Regions from separate parts of the Solibacillus sp. CAU 1738 genome, predicted to be linked through region 3. Evidence: a T-box and tRNA genes for the amino acid it is inferred to sense, from the RefSeq annotation. Region 3 holds a T-box; the other regions hold tRNA genes.
What was found. The T-box of region 3 lies ahead of argS (arginine--tRNA ligase). A T-box ahead of a tRNA ligase gene usually reads a tRNA of that ligase, here a tRNA-Arg.
Positions count from the first base shown of each region.

Region 1: it encodes a tRNA-Arg, which carries the amino acid that the T-box ahead of argS (arginine--tRNA ligase) is inferred to sense. The anticodon was not compared.
Region 2: it encodes a tRNA-Arg, which carries the amino acid that the T-box ahead of argS (arginine--tRNA ligase) is inferred to sense. The anticodon was not compared.

Region 1 is NZ_JBDQQN010000001.1:234,677-244,961, forward strand. It holds gene AAFN87_RS01160 (MarR family winged helix-turn-helix transcriptional regulator) at 1-386, shown strand, start outside; gene racE (glutamate racemase) at 403-1,197, shown strand; gene rph (ribonuclease PH) at 1,319-2,074, shown strand; gene AAFN87_RS01175 (XTP/dITP diphosphatase) at 2,076-2,666, shown strand; gene AAFN87_RS01180 (metallophosphoesterase) at 2,680-3,183, shown strand; tRNA gene AAFN87_RS01185 (tRNA-Arg) at 3,362-3,435, shown strand; partial or broken gene AAFN87_RS01190 (hypothetical protein) at 3,591-3,842, shown strand; gene AAFN87_RS01195 (sugar nucleotide-binding protein) at 4,706-5,524, shown strand; gene AAFN87_RS01200 (AraC family transcriptional regulator) at 5,992-6,855, shown strand; gene AAFN87_RS01205 (LTA synthase family protein) at 7,080-8,948, shown strand; gene AAFN87_RS01210 (ABC transporter permease subunit) at 9,257-10,285, opposite strand, start outside.
Region 2 is NZ_JBDQQN010000004.1:236,051-246,335, forward strand. It holds gene AAFN87_RS13770 (sugar-binding transcriptional regulator) at 1-667, opposite strand, end outside; gene AAFN87_RS13775 (glutaredoxin family protein) at 836-1,072, opposite strand; gene AAFN87_RS13780 (spore coat protein) at 1,276-1,893, shown strand; gene AAFN87_RS13785 (trypsin) at 3,074-3,367, opposite strand; gene AAFN87_RS13790 (Arm DNA-binding domain-containing protein) at 3,513-3,704, shown strand; tRNA gene AAFN87_RS13795 (tRNA-Arg) at 3,810-3,881, opposite strand; gene clpP (ATP-dependent Clp endopeptidase proteolytic subunit ClpP) at 4,143-4,727, shown strand; gene AAFN87_RS13805 (HPr family phosphocarrier protein) at 5,079-5,336, opposite strand; gene whiA (DNA-binding protein WhiA) at 5,447-6,388, opposite strand; gene AAFN87_RS13815 (gluconeogenesis factor YvcK family protein) at 6,445-7,434, opposite strand; gene rapZ (RNase adapter RapZ) at 7,439-8,329, opposite strand; gene AAFN87_RS13825 (NUDIX domain-containing protein) at 8,343-8,810, opposite strand; gene trxB (thioredoxin-disulfide reductase) at 9,109-10,053, opposite strand; gene AAFN87_RS13835 (tetratricopeptide repeat protein) at 10,134-10,285, opposite strand, start outside.
Region 3 is NZ_JBDQQN010000001.1:887,181-897,465, reverse strand. It holds gene AAFN87_RS04505 (GNAT family N-acetyltransferase) at 1-258, opposite strand, end outside; gene AAFN87_RS04500 (nucleotide excision repair endonuclease) at 654-1,034, shown strand; gene AAFN87_RS04495 (hypothetical protein) at 1,156-1,629, opposite strand; gene corA (magnesium/cobalt transporter CorA) at 1,715-2,671, opposite strand; gene AAFN87_RS04485 (YqhV family protein) at 2,804-3,067, shown strand; gene AAFN87_RS04480 (NUDIX hydrolase) at 3,083-3,496, opposite strand; gene AAFN87_RS04475 (DUF2935 domain-containing protein) at 3,622-4,413, shown strand; gene AAFN87_RS04470 (metallophosphoesterase family protein) at 4,618-5,331, opposite strand; gene AAFN87_RS04465 (NUDIX hydrolase) at 5,405-5,809, opposite strand; gene argS (arginine--tRNA ligase) at 6,033-7,706, opposite strand; T-box leader at 7,905-8,122, opposite strand; gene AAFN87_RS04455 (hypothetical protein) at 8,574-9,074, shown strand; gene AAFN87_RS04450 (NUDIX hydrolase) at 9,145-9,597, opposite strand; gene panF (sodium/pantothenate symporter) at 10,127-10,285, opposite strand, start outside.

The DNA.
Region 1 (10,285 bases), 650 kb from region 3:
GTTTTATTTCACACTTAATAAAGCAAAAAGGTCGTGAAATATTAAGTAATTACACTATTACACCTCCACAATTTGTAGCTCTACAATGGTTACATGAGTCTGGCGATATGACGATTGGTGATTTATCGACAAAAATGTATTTGGCATTTAGCACAACGACAGATTTAGTCGATCGTATGGAGAAAAATGAACTAGTGCAGCGTGTGCGAGATGAACAAGACCGCCGAGTTGTAAGGATTCACTTACTGCCAGAAGGGGAACGTATCATTCAAGAAGTAATTGAAAAGCGTCAAAATTACTTGCGTGACATTTTGGGGCATTTTGATGAAATTGAAGGAGCAGATTTAATACGTTTATTACAAAAATTACATTTATTAATGAAATAGGATTGAGGCGGTTTATGTGAATGCCCCGATTGGTGTAATCGATTCTGGTGTTGGCGGTTTAACAGTAGCAAAAGCAATTATGGAACTTTTGCCGAATGAAACAATTTATTATATTGGTGATACAGCTAGATGTCCATATGGTCCGCGTACAAAGCAAGAAGTACGTAATTTTACGTGGCAAATGGCTAAGGCGTTAGAAAAAATGAATATTAAAATGCTAGTAATTGCTTGCAATACAGCAACTGCGGTAGCACTTGAAAGCTTGCAAAAAAATATGCCATTCCCTGTTCTAGGTGTAATTAATGCAGGGGCTCGTGCTGCTATAAAAAAAACAAAGCGCAATGAAATTGTTGTGCTAGCTACAGAAGGTACAGTTAAAAGTGCTGCTTATGAAACAGCATTACATTCTTTATCAACAAAAGCGAAAGTAATTCCGCTTGCGTGCCCAACATTTGTACCACTTGTAGAAAGTGGCGAATACGAAGGTCAGTTTTCTTATGATTTAGTCGCTAATGGATTAAAGCCGCTTGAAGATGAACGTTTTGATACGGTTATTTTAGGCTGTACCCACTATCCAATTTTGCAAAAGCAAATAGAAGCAGCTTTAGGGGAAGGTGTGCACGTATTGTCTTCCGCAGAAGAGACAGCTCGTGATGCAGAAGCGATTCTTTCTTACAACAATCAGCTTCGTACAAATGATGAGGCACCTCACCATGTCTTTTTTGCATCTGGCTCAGTGCCTATTTTCCGTTCAATTGCTGAGAGATGGCTAGAGCAAGAAAACATAGATATTCGACGAATAAAATTTTAACAATTCGCCCGATTGGATACACTTCCATTCGGGCTTTTCTTTTTGGAATTATAGACCTTCATCTTTTTTGACGTAGCATTTTATGATAAGATTAGGGCGCGAAAGTATAAGGAGGACAATCATGACTAGACACGACGAACGAGCTGTGAACGAATTACGTACAGTTCAAATTGAAAATAACTATTTAATGCATCCAGAAGGTTCTGTGTTAATTACTGTAGGCAACACGAAAGTAATTTGCACAGCAACAATTGAAGATAAAGTACCTGGTTTCTTACGTGGTCAAGGAAAGGGCTGGATTACTGCAGAATACTCAATGCTACCGAGAGCGACAGCACAACGTACACAACGTGAATCTTCGCGTGGTAAAGTTAATGGCCGGACAATGGAAATCCAGCGCTTAATTGGACGTGCATTGCGCGCTGTAGTGGATTTAGAAGCATTAGGAGAAAAAACAGTGTGGATCGACTGTGACGTTATCCAAGCAGATGGAGGAACGCGTACAGCCTCAATAACAGGTGCATTTGTTGCGATGACACAAGCAATTGCTAAACTAGGTGAAACAAAACCGTTTGCAACATTCCCGATTGTTGATTTTTTAGCGGCAACAAGTGTTGGTATGATTGATGAAATCGGCGCAGTTTTAGACTTAAACTACGTTGAAGATGTTGATGCAGCAGTAGATATGAATATTGTCATGACAGGTGCTGGTCGCTTTGTCGAATTACAAGGCACTGGTGAGGAAGCGACATTCTCACGTCAGGAATTAAACGAGTTATTAGCGCTAGGCGAAGAAGGTATTGCGCAATTAATCGAAATTCAAAAACAAGCGCTTGGTGAACTAGCTTTACTAGTAGGTTCTAAGGGGGAAGCATAAAATGAAGCAAGTTGTCATTGCAACAAAAAACAAAGGCAAAGCAAAAGATTTTGAAGCACTTTTTGCTCCACTAGGTTACGAAGTTGTTACGATGTTTGAGGTTGCACCGGATATGGAAATCGAGGAAACAGGTACAACATTTGAGGAAAATGCTGTATTAAAAGCTGAAACATTAGCGAAAGCATTAAATACAATTGTTATCGCAGATGATAGTGGATTAGCAGTAGATACATTAAATGGTGAACCAGGTGTCTATTCAGCGCGTTACGCAGGTGATCACGACGATGAAGCAAATATTGTAAAAGTGTTAGAAAAGTTAACAGGTGTGCCAGAGGAAGAACGCACAGCACGATTCTGTTGTGCACTTGCCATTGCAGGTCCGGAAATGGAGACGTTTACGGTATTCGGCACGTGTGAAGGCGTTATTTTAGAAGAAAAACGTGGTTCAAATGGCTTTGGCTATGATCCAATTTTCTACGTACCACACTTAGAGCGCGCAATGGCTGAGTTGTCTCCTGAAGAAAAAGGTTCGATTTCACACCGCGGCAATGCTATTCGTAAACTTGCAGAAGCTTTGCCAACATTAATGTAAAGGATGTGTGGCAATGAAGCTATTAATCATGAGTGATACACACGGAGATGCAGAGGTCATACGCCAAGTACGTGATTTTCATACGGATGTGGAAGCAATCATTCATTGTGGAGATAGTGAATTACCGTATGACCATCCGTATTTAGAAGGAGTTGCGCGAGTGCGCGGAAATTGTGATCGCAATGATGACCGTTTCCCCGATGAGCTACTTTTAGAGCTTGGCAAGACGAAAATTTTTGTTACACATGGCCACTTATTTAATGTGAAGTCTTCATTATTATCGCTAACCTACCGAGCTAAAGAACTAGACGCAAATATTTGCTGTTTTGGTCATTCGCATTTGCTTGGTGCTGAGATGATTGATGATATATTGTTTATCAATCCAGGTAGTCTACTTAAACCACGTGGACGCGATGATAAGAGCTATGTTTTAGTGAATATTGAAGATAACGTGTATAATATAAATTGTTATTCAAATATAAATAAATTACTTGAAATGATTCGATTCGAACGTTAGTAAAATCACCTTGTTTCTGTATTGGAGCAAGGTGATTTTGTTATTTTGAACAAATGATTTTATAGAAAAAATAAATTATTTGAATGTAGGGATTTTTTTAGGGAAACGTATTGACTTTCTTTCTGTTTATACATATAATAAATATTGTCTTTCCTATTAGATACACGGAAAACACTTTGTCTCCATAGCTCAGCTGGATAGAGCACGGGCCTTCTAAGCTCGCGGTCGTAGGTTCGAATCCTACTGGGGACGTAAATACAGAAAATCACTGGTTAGAGAGTGATTTTAAAAGCGTTAGAAATGTTGATACATCAACGTTTCTAGCGCTTTTTTCTTTTTCTTGGAATACGGTGGTTTTTTAATAGTAGGTATACAAAAGGTATACAAAGTAAACATCTCAAACTGATACAACTGCTAAAAAAGCAATGGTACTCGCTAATGATGCTTACTACCAAAATTTAAAGCACATCATCATGACTGCGGAAGGCTTATACCGAGAACTGGATGAAGATATGCGCACAGTCGTTGACATGCGTTATTGGGACAAGGACGGTTGTTATGAATGGGAAGATATAGCGGATAAATTATATATGTCACGACATAAGGTATTACGTAAGCGAAATATTCTTATTGATAAAACAGCGGAAAGGATTGGTTAGGTGTAAATGCTAAGATCAATAAAAGAAAGGAAAATAAAGAAAGTAATATCTAGCGTAATTGGGTTTGGAGTTGTATTAGCGATATTCATCTCTTGGATTGTCAATAAGTCAATACTGTGGGCAATTATTCACGGTATTTTCGGATGGCTGTATGTGATTTATTTTGTAATAAAAAAGTGAACTTCTTAACACTAGCTAAGTTCGCTAAAAAACATTAATAAAGCATTAGGGGAAGTAGCTTTGGAACAAAGTAGACTTGATAAAGTTTTTGAAGTATGGTGGAAACCATTAAACGAGTCCTTATCAGCCTTGAAAAGAACTAGTAGCGTCTGTTGATTCTGATGGAAACAAGGAGGAAAGGAACCAACCCAAAAGCACTGCAAATTCTTTGTTATCAAAGCTTTGTAGTGTTTTTTCTATTTCAGAGAATAAGTTAAAAAATACTACAAAACGAAAAGTTATTACACAAGAAAAAATAGTTGTAAGACGCTGCCTGTAGATTTCGAATCAAATTTCATAAATTTTTAAGACATGAAGGCAGTAGTGATTTAATTAAGATAAACATTTTGAATCATTACTGAATAAAAAATAACAGGTTAGGCATACTAATAAAGATTCCACTTCCAATCGAACATGAAACAGGAGGGTTACTAAGATGATGAATTCTGATAAAAAAGATTCAAAATCGCAAGATGATCCACCACGTTACAATTCGTAAAGGACTAAGTGTAGTCGAGAGGCTTTCCTTAAAAAAAGGAAAGTCTTTTTTTTATTTAGCTAAAAAAGTCACAGTATTGGCGTGTAATGAGAATAATAGTGTAAAATTGTTATAGTTAGAATTTTCTGTATTAGGGGGAGTTAATATGAAGAAATTATTCATTATTGGTGCTAGTGGATTGGTAGGGAGAGCGATCGCTGCAGAATGTTTAAATGATTTCGATGTATACGGAACTTACTTTTCATCAACAACAAATCTTGAGGATGACAAGCAATTTTACTTAGACATTCAAGAAGAAGGAACGATACGTGAAATACTTAACTCAGTTCAACCAGATATTGTTATTTCATGTTTACAGGGGGATTATGATGCGCAATTTAAATTTCACAACAAACTAGCTGAAGAACTAATAAATAGAGACAGTGTTTTATACTTTTTCTCAACGACAAATGTCTTCGATGGAGATTTGTCTAAGCACCATAACGAAATGGACGAACCTATCTCAAAATCAGATTACGGTCAATATAAAATAAATTGTGAGAAAATGTTAGTCCAAATATTGGGGAATCGTGTTAGTATTGTGAGAATCCCGGGCATTTGGGGGAAAAATTCACCTCGACTCAATAATATTAAAAAGAATATTTCAAATTCTATTCCCATTCAAGCTTATAGTAATTTAGAATGGAGTTTTTTATTGGATACTCAGTTAGCGCGTCAAATGCACTACATTTTAAAAAATGAATTGAGCGGAGTAATGCATTTAGGAGCAGTAGATATGATAACTGAAAGTACATTTGTAAAAGAACTAGTAAATAAACTAACATCTGAAGAAATAAATATTCACGATAAACCTTATGAAGATGAAGTGCAGACTTATTATTTTGGTCTTGTGTCAAATCGAAAAGATCTTCCGAGGTCACTACAAAGTACTAACGAGGAAATTATCTCTTGTTTAGTAGATTGATGAGATCTTAATTTGAAATTTCATTTATATGGAGCTAGCTTCATAACGTAATCTATACGCTTAGAAATCCAAATATATTAAATAACAAGGGAGAGAATGATGAAAAAGTTGACAGCATTACTCTTTATATTAGTTTGTCTGTTATTAACGATTTTGAACATAAACATAACTATTAACAATAATATAACTACTAATAATTACAACAAGTAATACAAGTTAAGTAATCTATAATGGTTGAGACCTAATACTCAAGTGCATCATTTGAGGTGGGTCTTTTTTGTTGATCGAATACAAGAAAACAAAGGTACAACGTATTTATTAAATATGATGATGTCTTGTTAAAATTCGGGAGATATAATGAATATAGTTATTAAATGCCCATTCACCTTACCAGTCCAAACAAAGCATAAAATGACAGGATAAGATGTAGGCAAAAATATATGATACATACAAGGAGTGAGTCGTACTTGAGTTGGATAGAATCGATACAAAAAGCAATAAATTATATGGAAGAGCATTTATTAGATGACCTTACAATAGATGAAATTGCGAGAGAAGCAAATTCTTCGGTATTTCATTTTCAACGAACATTTTCTATTTTAACGGATATGTCTATCGCTGATTATTTAAGACGAAGAAGACTAACTTTAGCTGCACAAGAATTGATGAATACAGATAATAAAGTTATCGATTTGGCCTACAAATATGGCTATGACACTCCAGAAGCTTTTACAAAAGCATTTCGTAAACAGCATAACGTAACACCGAGTGAAGCAAGAAAGAAGCAAGGAAAACTACAATCATATAACCGCCTAGTCATTCAGGTGAGTTTGAAGGGAGCAGAACCAATGAAGTACAAAATTGTAGAGAAAGAAAAATTTCAAGTTGTCGGCGTGAAAAGAACTTATAATTGCAAAATGGGTGAAAATACACAAGGCATTCCTTTATTTTGGGATGAAATGAATAGCCAAGAGATGGATAAGCAATTATTTCATTTAAACAATGGTGATATTAAAGGGGTGCTTGGCGTTTGTGTTGCTGATCGAAACTATAAAGACAATAGTTTAATTGATTATTGGATTGCAACAGACCGTGTAGGGGATGTACCAGAAAATTTATTAGCAATGGAAGTTCCCGCATCAAAGTGGGTAGTTTTTGAAGTACACGGCCCAATGCCAGACGCAATGCAAAATACATGGAAGAAAATTTACTCTGAATGGTTTCCTTCCAATCCTTATGAGCAATCAGGATCGGTTGAACTAGAAGTATACACCGATGAGGATCCGTTTAGTCCAGATTTATATTCTGAAATTTGGATTCCGATTAAATAAGACTATTTAATACTGTAAAGTTTGAAATACTTGAAAAACACTTCCAATCCTTAAAAGGAGGAAGTGTTTTTTTGTTGATAAGAAAAAATAAAATTCCCTATCGTCCATATGTTCACTTGGATTTTAAATAATATATAAATATCTAGCAAATTCAAAAATAGCGGCATGTAACTTTAAAGCATCCGTTCACGTAGCAAAAAAATAAATGCAGGGTGGTATTAAAGATGATAAAACTTAGAAAAAATTCTAGTGAACAAATTGCTTTTAAGAGTAAACTGCAAAATTTAAGTATAACAATGGGTTTATTATTAATTGCTCAGTTCATATTTATACTTTTTCAATGCCAATTTAATTTGCAAGATGTATTGTACTATACACAAAACTATTGGCATAATTATATTTTCAATATTATTTTGCTATATTTCTTTTATTTAGCTTTTCTCGTCATATTTAACCGAAAAACTTATGCTTCGTTTTTGCTTCTCGGTACAACACTACTTTTCTCCATGGCCAACTTTTTGAAAATAAGTTATCGAAATGAGCCAGTTTTACCAAGTGATTTTTCTATGATCCATCAACTGAATCACATCATCCTAATGATAAATAAAGTGCATATGATTTCTAGTGTAGCGGTTATTTTATTTTTAATAGCAGCCTTTTTTTTCCTCAAAATATTTAAATCTAAGCCCATCTTCACAATTCAACAAAGACTTCTACTATCATTTATATTGTTTTTCGTATTTTATAGTTTCTTCAATAGTAACCACTCAAATAATCCATATAAAATAATCGCCACATCATTCGGTATTACAAATATCTACTGGGATTTGAAGGAGGATTATAGTTCGAACGGTCCTCTAGCTGGGTTTATAAAAAATTTAGATATTCAAGTAATGGAAGAAGTACCTGCAAACTATTCCTATGAAGCAGTCAGTGAAATTGTCGAAAAATATAAAGGGAAATCTACGGAAATAAATTACGACAAAGAAACATTAGAAGATCAAACAGTTATCTTTATTTTAAGTGAAAGCTTTATGGATCCTTTACGCATACCTGGATTAGAACTATCCGATGACCCCATGCCGTTTATTAGGTCTCTAAAAAATGAAACGACTTCAGGTTTAATATTAGGATCTAGCTACGGGGGCGGGACAGCGAATGTTGAATATGAAGTATTAACAGCATTTAGTACGAATTATTTTCATTCGTCATTACTAATTCCATACACATTATTAGTACCGAATTTACATGAAGTACCGAACGTTACAAACATTTTTAATAAAAAAATCGCAGTGCATGCATTTAATGCGAATTTATATAGAAGGAAAGAAGTGTTTGAGAAGTTTGGATTTGATCCATTTATATATGAAGGAAGTAATGTCGATCTTACTTATAAAGATAAATTGGACAATAGTAATTACATTAGCGACGAATCAGCCTATCAAGAAGTACTAGACATTGTGGAAAATGATGAAGAAGGCGGGTTATTCATATTGTTAACGACAATGCAAAATCATGGGCCATATGAGAAAGATAAGTATGACAATCAATTTCAAGTATTAAATGATTTAAAAGAACGTGAAAAAACTCGAATAGAAACATATATTCAAGGGGTACATTATACAGATTTGGCTACAGAAAAATTTATTGAACAAATTGATGCAATGGATAGACCAATAACTGTTGTCTTTTTTGGTGATCATATGCCATCAGAAGTGTTTGAAGGCTTTGATGATGGTAATGATGAAACGAATTTGGCATTTTATGAAACTGATTATTTTATTTATAGCAATTTTGAAACAGAAACATTAGATTATCCAATCGTTAGCCCGAATATGATAAGCTCGATTGCCCTTGAACAAGTGAATGCTACCTTAACGCCGTATTATGCGCTTATGTATGAGCTTCAAAAAACAGTACCTGTTATTAGGTGGGGAGAGTACTATTTATCGGAGGAAGAAATTCATGTATATGAAGATGAATTACCAACATATGTTCATGAATTAATTAATGATTTTCGTATGATTCAATATGATATTACGGCAGGGGAGCAATATTCAGTTGAACTGGGGATGTTTGATTTTGGTAGTTAATAGCTTTCATCTTTCCAAAAATAGCATTGCATTATAAGTCTACTAATGGAGAAAGTGCATCTAGCATACGTTATTCTTTCCATTACAAAAAGTTAAACCATAGGATGTATAGCGCATCCTATGGTCATTTTAAAAAGATAAGAACGTATAAGTTTCTGGAGTTTGAGCAGTGTCTAGCTCCAGCGCCCAGCCCCTCGAGGTCGCTTCTGTCCCTCAATCGAAAGCGGAAAAATGCTTTCGTTTGAGAGCCATCCAGCGCTTGTCGGGGCTATACGGGGCTCTTGCGCTTTTCTAAGTAGATGAAAAAATTAGCTTCCACTTGTTCTGTTTATTTTTACTATAGAAAGCCAATACAAAATAATTGCCAACAAAATGATAATAGGAATGCCATAATACCACTCACTGCCTACTTGTTGAATTGAAATCCCTGCAAGAACGGATTGGAAAGGGTCAAACCACGAATTTTTGATTAATGGTAGTGCCTGCATCCCAAAATAACCACCAATGAGTATGAGCACAGTTGATAGTAGTGTAATGATGGAGTTTTTAAAAATAAGACTTAACAGTAAACAAAGGGAAATAACGAACAGAATTATGCTAGTCGTGCTAAGTAAACTCCACTGTACATATTGCGCAATCGTAATAAAAGAAATATTTTCTTTTGTTTCTACCATGACTGGATATAAAAATGTACCTGATTTCCCTCCAATATAGCCGAGTAGCCAAGTAAATACATAGAGACATGCGGTAATGATGATATAAAATACAGCTGCACTAGCCCATTTCACATGTATAATAGAAGATTTTTTTAATGGCTGCGTATATAAAAGCCGAATACTTCCGTTTTCAAACTCCATCGTTAACATATCACCTATTATTAGAAGGAGAAGGATAATTGCGCCGAAATTTACATATAAATCGGTTATTTGTTTCATAAAGTTTGGCAATGTGATGCTATAGTTTTCTGATTTTGGTTCAATACCTTGTGACAGTAGGTGCTCATTCCATACTAAAGTACGATTTAAATCTGTTGTAAGTAATGAAAACTCTCCACCAACTTCTTTATAGGGAATAATAGCTGATATAAAAGCATTTTCTGCTTGAAGTCGTGCTTGCCAATCCTCAGATTTAATAAGCGGCTTCCATTCATACAGCATATTTAAAGCGTTTGCCAAATACTTAATTTGTTCCGTAATAGCTTCAGTCTCTGGGGCTTTAGTTAGTACTCTCAAGTGACTTTGTGCTTCTTGTGTGTAGAGGGTAACTTGTCTTTCTTGTTCTTCTACAACTAAATCTTGAAATGCCACATTACGTAAATAAAGTCCTAGGATAAAAAT
Region 2 (10,285 bases), on a different contig from region 3:
CCTCTTTCATGGCGCTATATGCCTGCTCGCTTAGTTGCTCTGGTAGAAAAAGTGTACGATACTTGCTATTACTTTTAGCTGCAAATTGTGCTACAAGTGTGTTTGCTTGCATCGTCATTTCATCGCCAATACCACCACGAGCTGCAATAAACTGCGCTGTGTTCAAAGGCTTTTGCGGTTGCAAATACGGGCCCATTGCCGCAACAGAACTACCACCTGTAATGGCTATTTGGCTATTTGGCTTTGCGTAGTCAACTAATACACTATTTGCTTCTTTGCCAAGCATTGCATATGTTGTGGAATCCGTTTCGACATTGCCATGTACGATGATGACGTGATCAATATTAAAAGCTTCTTTTAGCTTTTGTTCTTTTTTAGCAATGCCCGTAAGCTCATGGAATAATTCCTTTAACTGCTCAAGAGCGGCTTCTCCAATTTCTGTACATACCATTCCCTTTGAATGAATGTCGATAAGTTGCTGTTCGTTTAAAATTTGCATTTCGTTGCGTATATCGCGTTCAGTCAACTGTAACGCTTCTGCCAACGTGCGTCTGCCTATTGGTCCTTGCAAATAAATTATTTGTAACATGCGATACCGCTTTTTTAATAGCGTATCCATTTCCGGCAATAGTTTGCGCTGTGCCTCGAAAAAAGTTTTTTTGTCCAAAAAATCACCTACTACAGTATAGTTGGGCGTTTTTTGTCCCACTAATACAAATTATGTCCCACTATGGGTAAAAAAAATATTTCTTGCATTCATTATAACTTGAATTACATTTTAACGCAATGAGTTCCCTCTGAATTTTACAAATATTCAACAATAGAAACGCTTAGCCTATTCGCTTAGCGCTTCTACTAACGTCACATAATCTAAACGCCCGTATTGTAGTATTTCTCCTGCATATTCCGCAACCGGAATCATCAGCATATATTTCTCATGTATTTCGTCATTTTCTTCTATATTAATTATTTCGAGATGAAACGGAATATCTTCTTGTACGAGTTTTAGCGTCACGAGTCCTTCTTCGCACAATTCACAATCAGGCTTTGAATAATACATCACTTTTTGCATGAAATACGCTCCTTTTCTATGTTCATTATAACTGAACGTCATGAAAGAAAGGTACTGACTTGCATATTCTTTTTGAATTTCCATTTAGTTCAAAAAAAGTAATCATTAAAAGCTATTTGCCTTACATTGATAAGGAAAACGCATAATATACCGTTTATAAGACAAACTATACTATGTATTACATTCTGATTGGAGGAAACAAAATGACAGGTGAATTTCAACAACAACAAGGACAACAACCAAATATGCCACTTTCAAATAATCATGGAGGACATGAATTATTCGACGTACATGAAGTACTTAGTTCAATGATTGGCGCTTTAAATCAATGCGTGCTTTTACGTGATAAAATTCAAGATCCAGAGCTTCTTTCTATTATGGACAGACAGTATGCATTTATGCTAGACGAATATAATATTACAGTTGAGGCATATAAAACGGGGCATGATCCGAAGCATCCAACACGTAGCTATAATATGCAAACTGACAATGACTTTACGTACGGTATTACACCAGGTGAGCCGAAAAAGCCAATGCAATCTGCAAATGAGATTGATGACTCCATTATTGCTGGTTTTATGCTAGCGATGCATAAAGCAGGGGCGAAAGGCAAAACAGCGGCAGCGCTTGAAACATGTAACCCCGTGCTTCGACGCGTATTGCAAGATTCCGTTCCGAACTGTGTAGAAATGGCATATGAAGTTTCGATTTATCAAAATAAAAAGGGTAATTACCAAGTCCCTCAACTATCCCCAACAGATATGCAAGCAATGCTAAATATGTACGGCCAAGGACAAATGGCTAAAAATATGCCAAACTAAGGCGTACTATTTACGCCTTCACAACACATAACGAAAACTCCGAAATAAGGATATCGAAAAAGCCATCACAAATTGTGATGGCTTTTATTATATAAAACCTTTCAAACATCTATTTAAACTAGATTGTTTGTTATTAAAAATTTAGAAAGAATGAAGTTGAGATAAAATGTAATCGGTACAGTGTTTCATTTTATCCCTATCTGTTCATTCCCCTTACATCGATTAGGCTGCTAAACTAACCATTGTAATTAGGTCGTGCTATACAAATATATAATTGAAACAGTAAAATGGTGCCCTCAGAGGCATAGTATAATAATTGGTAAAAGGCTATACATCAGCATTTTCAATACTTATGTGTAATGCTGAAAAAATGTGTCGCACTTCGCATTTACTACAACTTTTAATACTGTACTAATTATCGCTACGCTTTTCAAGTATTATTACTTAATAAAAAAAAATAATTGCAGATTATAATGTTTGAAGGCAGTGAGTTTCCGTTTGACGATGAGTTTAATATCTAATATTGGAAGGTATTTATCTAATTGCATGTAGTATTTATCAAACCAAGCGAGTTATTTATCTAATACCAGAAGTTATTTATCTTAAGCTTTTTCAATCGAATACAATTTACTAAGAAAAGGCATTTCACTACAAGATGCCCCTAGCTCCCCTCTTCATGCCACACCTAAAAGTCGCATTATCTTGTAATTGCATAATAAATAACATAAAGCCAACTGAATAATCCGTGAATTATCGCCCATAATATCGATTTGTGTAAACTCCACGATATCGTAATAGCTAAAACCGACCCAAATCCTATTCCATTTTTCACCACTTTTTTATTATCCAATGTCACTCCCCCTTTCTTCCTTTAACATCCAATTTAATTAATAGTAACAGGCAATTTGATTGCACTATTTACAAAAAGCTTTAATATCGAGTGTACATTCTTCCATCGCTAAATCTCAACTGTATAGTTTTTTGTCATTAAGTACATTAGTTAATAAAATAATAGAGCAGCAATTATTTAATGCCACTCTACAACTTTTACTTTAATTTTCTTACAACTGTAGTACAATGTATAATTTCATTAATCGAATTATTACAATTGTAGTAAAATAAGGTCAAATATATAAACCGATCGGACACTATACTGTGGAAGGCTTTTAATTTCTGCGCACTATCTTTTTACTTCACTTTCGGCAAAGTACTCTGCAATCATCGGAGCAGCTATACGTATATCGTTCACTTCGGCATACTTGCGCTCCGCTTCCGCTAAATTAGCGTATGTAAAACTTTTTACGACTTCAAATTTATCTAAGTCTAAATCAAATATTTCGTCACTCTCTGCTCTGTAATAAAGTACTTCTACGATTAATTTATGGCGGTCGAGCGTCACCATTACGTATTCTGACAATTCATCAAAAGTCATAAATACGTTAACTTTCATATGTTCAGCGCTATTCATAATCATGTTACCACCCCTTTTTCCTACTTTTTCGACATCTAGTACAATAATCCTTTTTTTAAAAACAAAAAGACCACTCTCTTCAATAATTAACCTATAAGAGATCGAGATCATGCGCTTGTCTTTTATTGCACTAGCTAAAAGAAATTAAATGTGGCAAGCATTACAAAATGGGGTACACTTTGCGGACGGCAAAAGTCGATCGATTCGTAAAGGGGAGTTTAAAACTAAAAAGGACGCTCGAATTGCAGCAGTTGAAGTTGAAGCTCGATTACAAAAAGGTGCTAAAGTCGTGACTAAAAACATCCCTTTTGTGGAATGCTTTAGAAATTGGAAAGCGTAATTTCTTAATACAACTCTTCAAACTAAAAAATCATCAAAAACGTTGATAATTCAACATCCTTGACGACTAACAAAATTTTATTAACAAATTAATTTAACCGTAAAGCGCCCTCGGAGGGAATCGAACCCCCAGCGGAAGAACCGGAATCTTCAGTGTTATCCATTACACCACGAGGACATTAGCAAAAAATAAAACTCGTAAAGAGCTTATGAAAAATATGTTTAGTTATGATTAAAAAAGGGCAATTTAATCATTTAGCAAAATAAATTAGCGACTTTCCTATTATACAAATGTCTATGTAACATTTCAACTGTTAAACGCAGAGTTTTTATTTGACCTTTCTTGACTATTCTGTGTATGATAATGGTACAGCTGAAACAATTCAACATATTCAGCATTCAGTACACGAAATTACCTTTTTAAAAGGAGGATTTTTTTATGAATTTAATCCCTACAGTTATTGAACAAACAAACCGTGGTGAACGTGCGTATGACATTTATTCTCGTTTACTAAAAGACCGTATTATTTTATTAGGAAGCGCAATTGATGATAACGTAGCTAACTCGATTGTTGCACAATTACTATTCCTAGAAGCAGAAGATCCAGATAAAGACATTTCTCTTTACATTAACTCACCAGGCGGATCAATTACTGCAGGTATGGCAATTTATGACACAATGAACTTCATTAAACCGAAAGTACAAACAATTTGTATCGGTATGGCAGCATCAATGGGTGCATTCCTGCTTTCTGCTGGTGAGCCAGGTAAACGCTTTGCACTACCAAACGCTGAAGTAATGATCCATCAACCACTTGGCGGCGCACAAGGTCAAGCGACAGAAATTGAAATTGCTGCAAAACGTATTTTATTCTTACGTGAAAAATTAAACCGTATTATGTCTGAAAATACAGGTCAAGATTTCGAAACATTATCACGTGATACTGATCGTGACAACTTCATGACTGCTGAGCAAGCAAAAGCATACGGCTTAATCGATGAAATTTTAATCCGTAATAAATAAGACAATAAATGAGAAACTGCGTAGAAGGAATTGCTTCTAGCGCAGTTTTTTTATGTTTTTCGTGAAAAAGCCACGGTCGCTATCTTAAGTTGCATAAAAAATTTGATTTACAATTACGTGTGAAGCAAAGTTTTATTTATCTAATCAGCTAATTAATCAACCTTGCTCGCAAAATAAATATATCTCACGGCTTTTCAAACAAAGATAGCGCTTATGATCCAGCGACTTTTATTCGATTTTCCTCGAACATAAAAAGAGTGTAGACAAAGTCTTTTAACTTTATCTACACATCATTTTGGAGCTACTATCAGATTGTGTTGAAAGGATTTAGCAACAGGCTAATTTACTCTCTTAATCTTCTTGTCCGATTAATGAAGCGAGTGCTGCTACTGCTTTTTCGGCATCATCACCATCTGCTGTTAATATAACAGCGGTGCCTTTAGCAATTGCTAAGCTCATAATGCCCATAATGGATTTAGCATTTACTTTTTTCTCATCTTTTGTTAAAAATACATCGGCTTTATAGCGATTTGCTTCTTGCACGAAAAGGGCAGCTTGTCTCGCTTGTAAGCCTGTTTTTAATTTTACTTCTACTTGATTTTCAACCATTTACATTTCTCCCTTTCATAACCGTTCGTCCGTATAGCTTTATCTTATCGAATTGGTGCCAAAAGAACAATGCTTATGAATCGGTTTTTGTATTCGTTTTCAAAATTTTTTCACAACTGTTCACCACGACGCAATGCATCGGCAATTTCATCAATTTTTCGCAGTCTATGATTTACTCCCGATTTACTTACGACTCCTGTCGATACCATTTCCCCTAACTCTTTTAATGTAACGTCTTGGTATTCTACACGGAGTCTCGCAATTTCACGCAATTTTTCAGGCAATTGATCTAAACCTAATACGCTGTCAATAAAGCGGATATTGTCAACTTGTCGAAGTGCTGCACCAATTGTTTTATTTAAATTCGCAGTTTCGCAGTTTACAATACGATTTACACTATTACGCATATCACGCACGATACGCACATCCTCAAATTTTAACATCGCTTGGTGCGCCCCGACTAAGCTTAGGAAATCTGAAATTTTTTCGGCTTCTTTTAAATACGTTACAAAGCCTTTTTTACGTTCAATTGTTTTCGCATTAAGCTGATATTCATTCATTAAATCTGCAAGTGCCTCGCCATGCTCTTTATATAATGAGTACACTTCTAAATGATATGACGATGTTTCCGGATTATTCACAGATCCTCCAGCTAAAAATGCACCTCTTAAATATGCACGTTTTTGACTATTTTTCTGAATGAGGGATTTCGCGATTGTATGATTAAACTGAAAATCATCCGAAATGATTTGTAAGTCTGTTAATAACTCACGCGCACCGTCCCGCACACGACAAATGTATACATTATTTTTCTTTAATCGCATTTTTTTACGTACAAGCAATTCTACATTATACGGATAAAGTTTTTTCATGATCGTATAAAGACGTCTTGCAATTGCCGCATTTTCTGTTTGCACATCTAAACTTAACTGCTTGTTTGTAAAGGATAAAGAACCGTTCATGCGTATTAGGGCTGAAACTTCTGCCTTTAAGCTGCTGTCATCCGTCTCTACTTGAGTGAGCTCTTTTTTCGTTTCAGATGCAAATGACATATATGTTTCCCCCTTTCTAGTAATGAATATGTAGATTCATAATAACATACATATTTTTATGTTCTCGTTTTTTCTTTTCCCTGTGGTTTTTGCACATATTCTACTAACCATTTTGTTACGTTTGCTGCATGGTGACGTACTGTATCGTTGTTAATAAGCGCTATTTCTCTTTTGACAATTTCAATACCCATTTCTGTTATACGCTCTGTATCAAAAACAACAGGTGCTGCATTTTCTTCTTTATATTTTTCAATCACAGCTTGTGGCATCTCAAAATCATTAATAAGAACAGTATTAATAAAAGGTTCACCAACATGCTCGTGGATAGCAGCAATATGATCTGCCGCAGTATAGTTAATCGTTTCACCTTTTTGCGTCATTAAGTTGCAAATGTATATTTTATGAGCTTTTGCACGAGCGACAGCCGTTCCTATTTCTTGAACTAGTAGATTAGGAATGATACTCGTATACAAACTTCCAGGGCCAACTAAAATATAGTCTGCCCGGTTAATAGCACGAATCGCTGCTGGAATTGGTTCAATTTCACCCGGAGATAAAAAGACACGCTTGATTGGAATAGTCGTATTTGGGATACGAGATTCCCCTTCAATAAAGGTGCCGTCTTCGAGCTCTGCATGCAAAGTCACTTTTTTATTTGCAGCAGGTATTACTTTACCATGTACATTTAAAACTTTACTCATCTCTGCAATCGCATGGCTAAAATCCCCGGTAATATCCGTTAAGGCTGTTAACATTAAATTACCTAGGGAATGTCCACCTAACGCTTCAGATTGCGAAAATCGATATTGAAACATTTGTTCAACAAGTGGCTCGACATCTGATAGGGCAGCAATGACGTTACGCACATCTCCAGGGGGCGGAATATCGTAATCATCGCGTATACGCCCCGAGGAACCACCGTCATCTGCTACAGTAACAATCGCTGTAATATCAAAAGGACCTTTTTTTAGTCCGCGCAATACAGTAGAAAGACCCGTGCCTCCACCAATTACAACAATTCGTGTACGAGTAGTCCTTTTTTTCATTACATCAATCCTTTCTATGATTGATATCTCTATGTGTAATTACCGTATTTTCTGTTTGCCCAAGTAACTTTCCGAAATATTCCGCAAGTGTTACGGAACGGTGTTGGCCACCTGTACAGCCAAACGCAATAACGAGTTGTGATTTCCCCTCGTTTTTATAGTGGGGAACCATGAATTGGAATAAATCCGTCAGTTTTGTAATGAGTTGCTGCGTTTCTTCTGTTGCTAATACATAAGAAGATACTTCTGTTTGTAAGCCCGTTTTATGGCGCAATTCTTCTACATAATAAGGATTTTTTAAAAAACGAACGTCAAATACTAAATCTGCATCAATCGGAATGCCATGCTTAAAGCCAAATGACATAACATTCACTGAAAATGTCGGTGTACTCGAATGTGAAAATTCAGTCGAGATCTTTTCACGTAATTCACGCGGTTTCAGTTTTGATGTATTAATAACCGTTTTTGCACGTCCTTTAATTTCCGACAATAGTTCACGCTCTAATTTAATTCCTTCTAGCGGCAAACCTGTTGGTGCTAATGGATGCGAACGACGCGTTTCTTTGTATCGGCGGACAAGCGTTTCATCATCTGCATCTAAAAATACAATACGTCCTCGTACATCCTCTTCAGCTTGTAATTCGTCTAAAGCATCGATTACTGATTCAAAAAACTCCCGACCTCGTAAATCCATTACAACTGCTATGCGCGAAATTTCTTTCTTTGAATTGCGCAATAGTGCTAAAAATGTAATTAATAAATCTGGCGGAATATTATCTATACAATAAAACCCTAAATCCTCAAAGCTTTGGACAGCAACCGTTTTTCCAGCTCCCGACATACCTGTAATAATGACTACTTCATGTGCATTGTTCTGACTACTCACACTATTCATCCCCTCTGGTTTGCTACTGTTCAATCGATGTTTGTATTGTTTCACTTATTAATTCAAATTGCTCTGTATATTCAAATGTACCATACTGCATCCCTTTATTTAATGCAGCAAATAATAAATTCGTTCGGTCTCCCTCTGCCATCGGGATTTCGCGTAAATCCTCAATCGTATACCAACCAAGCTTTCCTTCCCGAGTTTCTTCAAAAGGAGTGCCTTCGATACCATGTGCAATAAATGTGTAAAGCATCCATTCATCCACTACTTCGTCACCGCGCTTAATGAGCATCGTATAAATACCTTTTAAATGCACATTTTTCGGCGTAGTATTTGTTTCTTCCTCGAATTCACGTATCGCAGCCTCGTAAATCGATTCTCCGATTTCCATTTTCCCACCGGGGGCTACAAACCAACCACGTCTCGGTTTTTGTAGTAATAATACTTTCCCATCTTGTATTGCTAACAAGTTTGCAATTCTTTGCATTATTTACACCTCAAATCTGTGCTCTTTTCATTATTATACCTTGTATCATATCGTCGTTACAAAGGGATACGCTATTACACTTAAATGCATTCGCTTGCTTACACTCAGGCAAGGCACTCCGTCTTCGTAAAAACATTTGCACCAATGCATACATAATTATATGACACAAAAAAATAGGCTGTCTCTGCTTCATATGCAGAAACAACCTAAAATACAATATTTCAAAAGGGAGATTTACTAATACTTGTAGTATATCCCTTTTATATTGCAAGGAAGTTACAGTTTTATTAAGTAATGGTTAAAATTCAAACTTTTCTTTCAATTCTTCAATAAAATGCTGTGCAGATTGTGCTGCAATACTGCCATCACCAGTTGCCGTTACAATTTGTCGTAACATTTTATCACGAACGTCACCCGCAGCAAAAATACCAGGTACAGATGTTTCCATTTTTTCATTCGTTACAACATAGCCAGCTTCGTTTAAAATATTCAAGCTTGCAAATGGAGCAGTTAATGGCACCATCCCGATATAAACGAACACACCATCTGTTGTAAATTCAGTTTCTGTTCCGTCCACTGTAGATACAAGTGTTACGCTACCTACTTTACCGTTATCTTCGTGCACTTCTTTCACCGTAGAATTCCATATGAAATCGATTTTTTCATTCGCAAATGCACGGTCTTGAAGAATTTTTTGTGCACGTAATTTATCGCGACGATGAACAATCGTTACTTTATTTGCAAAGCGAGTTAAGTAAACACCTTCCTCGACTGCAGAGTCACCGCCACCTACAACTACTAGGTTTTTTTGTTTAAAAAATGCGCCATCACAAACAGCACAGTAACTTACACCGCGACCACCAAGCTCTTTTTCACCTGGGATGCCCATTTTTTTATATTCTGCACCTGTTGAAATAATAATCGCACGAGTTTTATATTCTTTGTTACCTGATTTAATTGTTTTATATTGTTCGCCATCAATAATTTCTGACACGTCACCGTATGCATACTCTGCGCCGAATTTTTTCGCGTGGTCGAACATTTTCGTTGATAATTCTGGTCCTAAAATATGGTCAAATCCAGGGTAGTTTTCCACTTCCTCTGTATTAGCCATTTGTCCACCTGGGATACCGCGCTCGATCATTAACGTAGAAAGGTTTGCACGAGACGTATATACTGCAGCTGTCATACCTGCAGGACCTGCACCGATAATTACTACATCATAAATTTTTTCTTCTGTCATGTTATTTCCTCCTCAAACTTCACGAACTACTTAATTACATCGTATACGATTGATATATGTTATTCAAATTTAATGCTTTCCTAAGCAAACTCCGACGGTACAAACTCTATTAGCTCATTCATATATTTTGTCAAAGTTGCAGCAGTAGTACCGTATTTTTCGGCATATTGCTTTTTCGTCACATTATAGTCCATTGAGGAGTGGAACATGAAATCAGCCGCCGCTGCAAGTG
Region 3 (10,285 bases):
GAAATCTCGAATATTGATCTCTCCTGCACCAATTAACATTTCCTTTTCGATTATGACAAAAACAAATCGACTTCTTGGATCCTGTTTCGACTCTACAATAACTTGTTTTACAAATTCTTGTGACTCTTTTTCTGAATTGGGCCCCCAAGGTTGATATTGGCAAACAATAGGTTGAGATGCATATGCATGAACATCTATCCAATCATTTTCTATCATTTCTCTAAGTATGACTCTTCTACCTTTTAAATTGCTATTCACCAGTTTACCCCCTCTTAATAACCATTATTTAACAATAATACCACATTCACTATCGGTTATGCTTATTGAACATTACTTACAATTTAGTTAAGAACTTAAAAAGAAATTGTGTTTGTAAGCTTTACGGGGTGTTGTAATTTAGAAAAAATCTTACATAGCGTTTTCCTCATTAATTACAATTCGTGAAATAAATTTGTAATAATATATATTCGTGCGAGAGATAAAATAAATGTCTCTTCGTAGTGTCGGATAATATGCATAAATTTGATGTGTTTTATAACCGGATTTAATATATTTTTTATCCTAAAATAGTTGACGTAAAGTTAATAGCGATAGTAAAATCGAGGATATTATGGTATTATAAATATTTACTAAGTAGAGGGACGTGAATAGTTTTGATTAAAATTGAATTACCAAAACCAGATCTTGTTATACGCCAACGTGAGCAAGTACTTAAAGATGGAGACGTACCAATTACGCCTTTCCATGGCTTTATTGATTTCCATAAAATCACTCGTGAAAAAGGCGGTATTTTCTTCTTTTATAACGAAAAAAATGAGCTTTTATTTGTTGGGAAAGCACGCAAAATTCGCCAACGTATTAAAAAGCACTTCGAAGATAATGTTTCTCCAATGAAAAAACACCGTGATGAAATTTTTAAAATCGAAGTATACGAAATTGATGATCCAATGGAACGCGAAATCTATGAGACATACGCGATTAATACATTACGCGCAAAATATAATATCGATAAAGTATTTTATTTAGAGAACTAATTTAGCAAGAAGTTAAAATCTACCGCGCATATAATAAGCGATTCAATTGTAAATGCCTTCCTCTATTGTATAATAGGAAGGCATTTTTTACATTACTATTATTTCAAGCTCAATTATCTATCTAACTTTCAAACTCAAAATTAACGTTCATTTGTCCATTCCTATATTGCACATAAGGGTCATTTTTTCCGTCTACAATTAATTTGCCTTCGTACATTTGAGCAACTTCCTCCCATTCGTAACGCTGCCCTTTTTGTTCTACGACTATATTAATATGATGCCAAAATGAGTGTCCATCTTCATATTCTACATTTACAATTTCAAAATCTTTTATGTAATAATCTTGCTCTTCAAGAATATTTATTTTTTTATTAAATAGATTTTTAGCTTCTTGCTCGGATAAAAAAGAAGGACCATCTGTATAATGATCATCAAAAATATATAGTTGGTCAAATGCTATTTCATATTGCCGCTCTTTCATTGCATTGTAATAGTTTTCAATTAGCTGCTGTGCCTGCCGTTCATTGGTCGTATTACACCCTATTAATAAAGCACTTACAATTCCCCCAATTATAATTAACACCGATTTCTTCATTTCGCACCTCCAATTATTACTATCTTCCTTTTGCGATCAATTAAAGATAAATAACGCAAGAAATACACAAGTAAAGAAAAGCTAATTATTTAAACCAGCCCTTCCTTACAAAAAATACGATCATCGTCAAAGCGAGTATGCCCATCAATCCTAGAATATAAAAATATCCATTTACCCATGATAATTCTGGGATTCTCTCGAAATTCATGCCGTAAATTCCTGCAATAAATGTTAATGGCGCAAATATAGATGTAATGATTGTTAATATCTTCATTACTTTGTTCGTTTGATGATAGTTAAGTGAAAGATAACTATCCCGAATATCAGCTGTCGCTTCCCGGTTAGATGCAACCATTTCGGAAAGTTTTAACAGATGATCATAAATATCAGAAAAATACTCTCTTCTCTCCACAATTCTATTTAAATGCTGTGAATTTAACATTCGATAAAGTAAATCACGCATAGGGTTCACTGTATGGAGTAGTATTAAAAGCATATTTCGAGTTTCGAATAATCCGTTCAATAATTGATCCATTGACTTTTTATGCGTTTCATCTTCAAGTTTTCGTAACTCTTCTTCTATCCGATAAAGGATAGGAAAATAATTATCGACAATTTTATCTAGTACTTCATAAAACACAAAATACGGATTCCATTTATCAAGATTTTTCTGTGCGAGCACTTTATTCCAAACGTTGGTTATTTCTATGGACGCCCCATGATGAAATGTTACGATAAAATTTTCTCCGACAAAAAAATCAAGTTCATCCTTTAGTATAGTGTTTTCTTCTTCGCGAACAATGTGTGTAACGTAAAATGTATAGTCATTATAATAATCTAACTTTGGTCGCTGGATTTCCTGAATACAGTCCTCAATTGCTAGTGGATGAAAATGAAATATGTCAGCTAATTGCTGCATCTCCTCTGTTGTTGGTTCGCTAAAATCCGCCCAATACCATTTATATTTTTTCAGATTTTCTTCATTAATAATAATCCCCTTTTCCAGCTGATTATCATTTGTAATACCAATAAAATGGATCATCTTTTACACCTTTTTTACTTTAATTTGCCCCTTTGTCCGTTTTTTCACACATGAATTATTTTTCTTTTAAATAATTGAAAATGGACAATCATACATTTTAAAAAACATTAAAGAAAAAAAGGTGGTAAATATATGCAAACAGCACTTTTATATATCGTATTATTACGTATATTTTCAGGTAGCATCGATATTATGGCTGCATTTATTATGTACAAATTGAACAATTTAGAAAAGGCATTTACTGTTAACTCATCTCTTGCACTTATTGGACCATTTATTTTTATTATCACGACTGGCATTGGTTTAGCAGGCCTTAGTGATAAAGTATCATTTCTGAAAATGATCTGTCTTTTTAGTGGTGTTTTATTAATTTTTATTAGTTTACGTATGAAATAAATGTTATGCAGCCTTTTAGCATTGCTGTAAAAGGCTATATACATCATGCTTTTTAAATTCATCTAAAATTGATTGCGGTAATAACTCCTCCAGCTCGGACCGGCAAGCCCACTTGAAATGATCATGCTCTTTGGAAAGTGTTATTTGAGTAGAATGTGCCTTACAAAGATATAAAAGTAACACAATCTGCTGTGTCGGCTTAGTGTTGAAAGTTGTTGCATAAAGAATTTGCTGAACTTGAATTTCAAGCCCTACTTCTTCTAGAAACTCTCTTTTTAATGCTTCTTCAGCTGTTTCGCCAAACTCTAAACTTCCGCCGACTGTTTCCCATGTGCCTGCACCAATTGAATCAATATTAGATCGCTGCACAATTAATATTTTTTTGTTTTCTATTACAATCCCTTTAACTGCTACTATGATTTCGTTCATTACCGTTCCTTTCCGCAAGAACACCATTCCTTGCACTTTACTAAAATACTGCTTATTAAAAGCATGAACCTAAAATATCCTGAATACAATAAGTGACAGTTAATATAATTTAGGAGGTATATTAAATTCCTACATTTGTAACGCAATCTTTGGAGGAAATACGATTTTGGTCTCGAATTATGAAGGAACATGCTTTCTTTTTAAGTCTTGGATTTACCTCTGATCAAACAGAGCTTATACAAGAAGCAAAACAATTTATTCCTGTATTTGAACGGATTGAGGAGCAAGCAAGTATCTATAATGAAACAACAGATCCCCAAGTAATTAAACAGTTCAACATTCAAGTATACCAAGCTACTACTTATATTTGGGCCTATAAAAGAAAAGTACTAGGGCTTATTATAAGTTGTAAAATAATAAGTAATAACTTCCCCCTATTAGTAGATCATACAAGCCGTGAAGCATATTATTTTGCTAAGCGTTTAAAAGAATTAAACGAAGGTAAATTAATACCTTTACCTGAAGCAATTATTCAAGAAAATGTATTTTTCCTAAAAATCATGGCCGATCATTCGAAATTCATCGGGCATTTACTAGATCCTTCAGAAAGAAAATTAGTAGATCAAGCACGTGAATTTAGCCATGATTTCGACCAACTACTTTACCAGGCACAAGATTTAGATCATATGCGTCCTCAATCTGAAACAAGGCCGCTTTTAGACCAATTCCTTGATCAAAATCGAGTATCTGTCGTGGCGTTACGTGACTTCAAGAAATCAGCGAGAGATTTAATTGAAGCTTGTAAAATAAAAAGCATTATTCATCCACTTCTCGCAGACCATGTATACCGTGAAGCAGATCATTTTCTTCACATTATTGATGCGTTCGATGCCCATCTTACTGCTCAGAAAAGATAAATACTCCGTATAAAATAGCAAATTATAAATAATAAGACTTTCGGATAATTATATATTGACTGCTCATTAAGAGGTATTCCTAAAGGACTTCCAGGATAGCCTCTTTTAATTTTGCCTTCTAATGAGTAGAGTAGTTAATAGAAGAATGTATTTACTTTACAAGTGAATTTTCAGTCTATCCTCTCGTCAAGTCCAATAATCCTTTTATATTTTGAAAAATGTATTCAAAATAAACTCTTTCTCAGGAATATCTGTAGATTTGAAATCTTCAATAAAACTATCATAATCAAATTCAACTTCATTAAGTTCAATTTCAATTTTGTTATTGATTGTACAGATTGCATACTTTGCCTTTCTCCCACTATTACAACCTAGCGCACCTGGGTTTACATACATTGTTTTTTGATTTTTAAAGTATTGTCTAGGGTGATGATGACCAAAAAAGATACAATCAAATACTGGATAGCTTTTAAATAATGTTTCCATATTGGCAAGAGAAGGTACTTTAATGGATTCAAATGGGCCTTCGTGAAATAATAAATCCTTATTTTTCAATGCATAATGTGTAAATAAAAAATTATTCGAACCAAATTGTTTTATTATTTCTCTAGGTAGTTTCTTTAAAAAAGGAATATATTGTTGATCTAAATTGTTAAGTATCCATTCGTGATGTTTTCTAGTGTGTTCATGGTTCTTAGGATATGGTAGCTGATCATCATGATTACCTGTTACAATAAAACAATCTTCTAAAGATGTTAATATTTCTAACACTTCGTTTGTCTGATGTCCAATTGCGATTAAATCACCTGTACAATATATTTCCTGGACATTGCGCTTTTTTATATCTCGTAATACAGCCTTTAATGCTTCAGCGTTGCCATGAATATCTGTCAAAATAGCAAACTTAATCTCTGTCAAATCCATTTCCCCTCTATAGAAAGTTATTAATTATTCTCATTGGGACTAGTTATTTTGTTAAAACCAAAATTATTCACCTTACATTAACAAATGATAATAAAACTTCTTTATCCTCTGGGTAGTCATGCTGTAACGAAGCTAATTCGTCATATGTTTTCCAAGCTATTTCTTCAATAATTTCGTCTGGATCATGATAAGTTATTTGCCCTGAAACTACTTCACATAAAAAGTAATACGTTGTTACATCATAGTTTCCGATAACCGTCTTTTTTGTATGCAACGCTTCTTTTATCATTACTGTATAGCCCGTTTCTTCGCTTACTTCCCGAATGCATGCTTGTTCGGCGGTTTCACCAATTTCAATTTGCCCAGAAGGAACACCCCAACTTGTTGTACCCTTGCCTCTAACCATAAGCAATTTATCGTTTAATACGGTAATCGCAGCTGCACCATTCCAAGTTATTAATGTACTACTCATTCGGCCACATCCTTAACAACTAAATTATAATGAAATGATTTTTCTAAAATAAGTTTCTCAAAAGCTAACACGTTTTTTTAGTACCTCTCTACATCATAGCAAATAATACAATTTTTTGGAAAATCATTAAAACAATTGAATATAAAAAATCTCGTTTATCGTAATTGATAAACGAGATTTTGATGTAATTTCGAAATTACATCAGGTCGAGCAAATCCTCTACTTACATTTCTTCCGGACTTGCTAAGCCAAGTAAACGAAGGCTTTCTTGTAAAACGGTTGAGACTGCATAAGCAACAGTTAAACGGTCTTGTTGCTTGCTATCTTCACTAATGATTTTCGTATTTGCGTAGTATTTATTAAAGCTTCTTGCTAGCTGTAAACTGTATTTTGCTATTTGAGATGGATCTGCATTAGCAAATGCTTTTTCGATAATGATCGGGAATTCTTCAAGTTGTTTTATAACTAACCAAGCTTCTTCGTCTAGGTAATTAAGCGGTTCGTTATTTACATTGTATGAACCCTTTTTAAGCAGTGTTTGAATACGCGCATTTGTATATTGCACATAAGGTCCTGTTTCCCCTTCAAATGTCACCATTTGATCAATATCAAACTCAATGTCATGCATACGATCATTTTTTAAATCGTTAAAAATAACTGCTCCAATACCAACTTCATTTGCAACTTGCTCCTTGTTCACTAAAGTTGGATTTTTTTCAACGATATTTGTCATTGCGGCATTTACTGCTTCTTTTAACACATCAGCTAATAGTACGACTTTCCCTTTACGAGTAGACATTTTTTTACCACCCATTAACATCATGCCGAATTGTACGTGTTGTAGTTGATCAGCCCATTGATTGCCCATTTTCTTTAATACCGCAAAGAATTGGTTAAAATGAAGAGACTGTTCGTGTCCTACTACATAAAATACTTTTGCTGGATTGTATGTTTCATGTCTATAAATGGCTGCTGCTAAGTCACGAGTCGCATATAACGTCGCACCATCATTTTTTGTAATTAAGCATGGAGGCATATTGTCTAATTGTACAATGTTAGCGCCATCTGACTGTACAAGTAATTGCTTTTCTGTTAATTCTGTAATAACGCGGTCCATTTTATCATTGTAAAATGCTTCTCCGTTATACGAATCAAATGAGACATTCAGCAATTGATAAATTTCTTTAAATTCTTGTAATGAAGCATCTCTAAACCATTTCCATAAGTTTGTAGCTTCCTCATCACCATCTTCTAACGCTTTAAACGCTTGTCTTGCCTCTTCATTTAGCGCCTCGTTGTGCTCAGCTTCATCATGGAATTTAACATAGATTTTCAATAATTCTTGGATAGGATGTTGTTCGATTTTTTCTTTATCGCCCCATAATTTATAAGCAACAATTAATTTACCAAATTGTGTTCCCCAGTCGCCAATATGATTAATACGTACTGCGTTATAACCCATCTTTTCTGAAATATTAGCTAAAGCATTACCAATTACAGTAGAACGTAAATGCCCCATTGAAAATGGCTTTGCAATATTTGGTGATGAGAAATCCAGTACAATGTTTTCCCCATTTTGTTGTTTAGAGCCATAGTTATTTTGTTGTTCTACAATATTTGCCACAACATTTTGTGCAATTGGTAGCGGCTTGTAAAAAATATTGACATAGGCATTTTCGACTTTTACTTCTTTAATAAAATCTGCCTTTATTTTTGATGCTAGCTCTGTCGCGATCATTTGTGGTGCTTTTTTATACTTTTTAGCTAATGTAAAACAAGGAAAAGCGACATCCCCTAAATGATCATATTTTGGTTTTTCTAATAATACTTCTACTTCCTCAATCGATAAATCGTTTTGTAATGCTTCATTAATGACTTTTGCTAATTGTTTTTTCATTGTTATTTTCCTCCTATAATATAAAAGTGCAAGCGCCCTGCTTAGCCCCGACTAGCGCTGGAAGGTCACAAACGAAAGCATCTTTTCCGCTTTCGATTGCTTGCCTGAAGCGACCTCGAGGGGCTTGGCGCTTAAGCTAGACTCTGCTCAAACTCCAGAAACCTATACTTTATAAAATAAAAAAGCCCCCGTCTCTAAATAAGAGACGAGAGCATAGATTCCCGTGGTACCACTCTAGTTGCCACATATGTGACCGCTTTTTTCGTTGATAACGAGGTGTCTTCCCCGATATTCTCTACTGCAGTTCAAGAAACTTCTCCAAAGTGCGCTTCACTATTATTTGTTGCATTAGGCTCACACCAACCCTAACTCGCTTGGCAACTCATATTAGCTACTCTCTTCTTCATCGAATTTGTTATTTAAATTAATTGTGATTTTACCGAATGTATTTCAAAAAGTCAACAAGTAAATTGACTTAATAATTCACGTTTTATTAATTTCCCCGTAACTAACCTCCAGATATTGGTTCATTACCGTAACTTGTAGTTGATTTCCGTTCCAAATTTATTTGCGACGAAAGAGAAGCGACAGGAGCAGTTGTGCGCTTTCCGGGGAGGCGTCCAACCTCCACTTCAATCATAACGCATTATATTTTTTTAATAGTCATCCCCGACTTCTGGTGATGAACCAGATAATTCACTAACAAACAGTAAACACCGGACAAAAAGTTGAATTCTCTGTTTTTTGGTGGATATTTCATTCACTTAAAAAATGAAAAACAATCGACGGAGAGTAAAATCATTGTATAATAGCCAATTTTTTGAAACTTTACTCAAATAATAACGACTAATTTATAGGAGGGATGTTATGAAAAGTATATTTCGAACAGGGCTATTTTTGACACTTCTATTTACTCTTTTCGGATGTAGCGATGACAAGGTTGAAGAATCAAACAAAAATTCAAATGAACAAAAAGTTGATAGCATCTTTAATAGTTCAGATGAAAAACCACCAACTTTAATAATGACAATTGGTGACCAAGTAATTAAAAATCAAATGGGTACATATAATTGGCGTTTTATTGATAAAAAAACAGGACAATTAGTAAATGTTGTAGCTGACCACGCACCACCGTATGACATGGTAAATATTGAAGAGTCTACTAGTGTAAATTTAAATGAGCCCATCAAATTAAATTTCGAAAAAGAGCCAACTAACTTTGAAATTAGAGTTTGGGAAGATAAAAAAATAATCAACACATACGAGACATATGAAGAAATAAAAGAAAAAGGGAAATATGTAATTGAATTATTAGGTACTTGGGAAGAAGGTACTGGTACTTATGTGTTTGCTTTAGATATACAGTAATCTCAATGATTCATAAGCGTATTCGTATTTTTCGATACGCTTATTATTTTGCAGAAAATCAACAAGCACTTTAAACGAGGTGATTAATTTCCACATAATTATTTACTATTTTTGATAATCCTGCTGGATATAAAGCGAAATCTTTTTGCAAAATATCTTCTATTGGAATCCATTTCGCTACGGTACATTTATTAAGTTCAACTACTTGAAACTGTGTTTTTTGATATAGGGATTTATCTATAAATTCAACTATGTAGAATTGTGTGATTTCGTGCCCGATTTTTTCATCGATTTGAAAAATATTTTCTACACATGTCAAATATTGTTTGATATTAATATCTACACCAAGTTCTTCTTTATATTCCCGTATTAATGCATCTGAGGATCTTTCACCAAATTCTATTGTTCCGCCTATTGGACGATAATAAATACCTGTACCTTGCGAGTGTTTTCCCTCTTGTTCTTCTAATAAAATGGAATTCTCATTGAATAGAATGCCTAAAGTATTTGCTCTTGGATGCATACAGTACCTCACAATTTATTTTAACTTAAATACGTCTGATCTTTTGATTAGTAGAATAAAACAGACCCTTTTTATTTTTGTCTCTTCACCAATTGGGGGGTGATTTAATTTTTTTAAAAAGTTTTAATAAAGCGCGATGTTTTATCCAGTAGGCACATATTGCCGTCTCTACATTATTATTTGGTTATAAAATTAAGCAAAATGCACTATTAGAATTATTTATCAGTAATTGTTAGCACACGGAACGGAGAGCGGCGACTCCTGCGGGAATAGCATGAGCTGAAGGCCCCGCAGGAGTGAGGCACGAACGACGAGGAGACTGAAGCCATGCCCGCGGAAAGCGTCCGCTCAGAGTGGAGTGTGCGGTGTCTATATGGTAACCACGACTTATGGTGATGACCACATTTTCATTATACAGTTCACAGAGAATAAATGGTATTAAACTCCAAAACAAAAAGGAAAACGATTGCAGACAATTCTACAATCGCTTTCTAAAAATGTTGCTTAGTATTCACTATTTGCTCAAAAATTAAATATCTAGTGCGCCTTTATTGTCTTTTTTCTGCGTTAATAAGCTAACAACAACAAAGACGATTAGTGACACGATAATTGGTAAAGTTACAGTATGCATCCCAAATGCATGTTTTGCAAAACGGTCAATGCCGATATATAACGTTAATCCGACAAT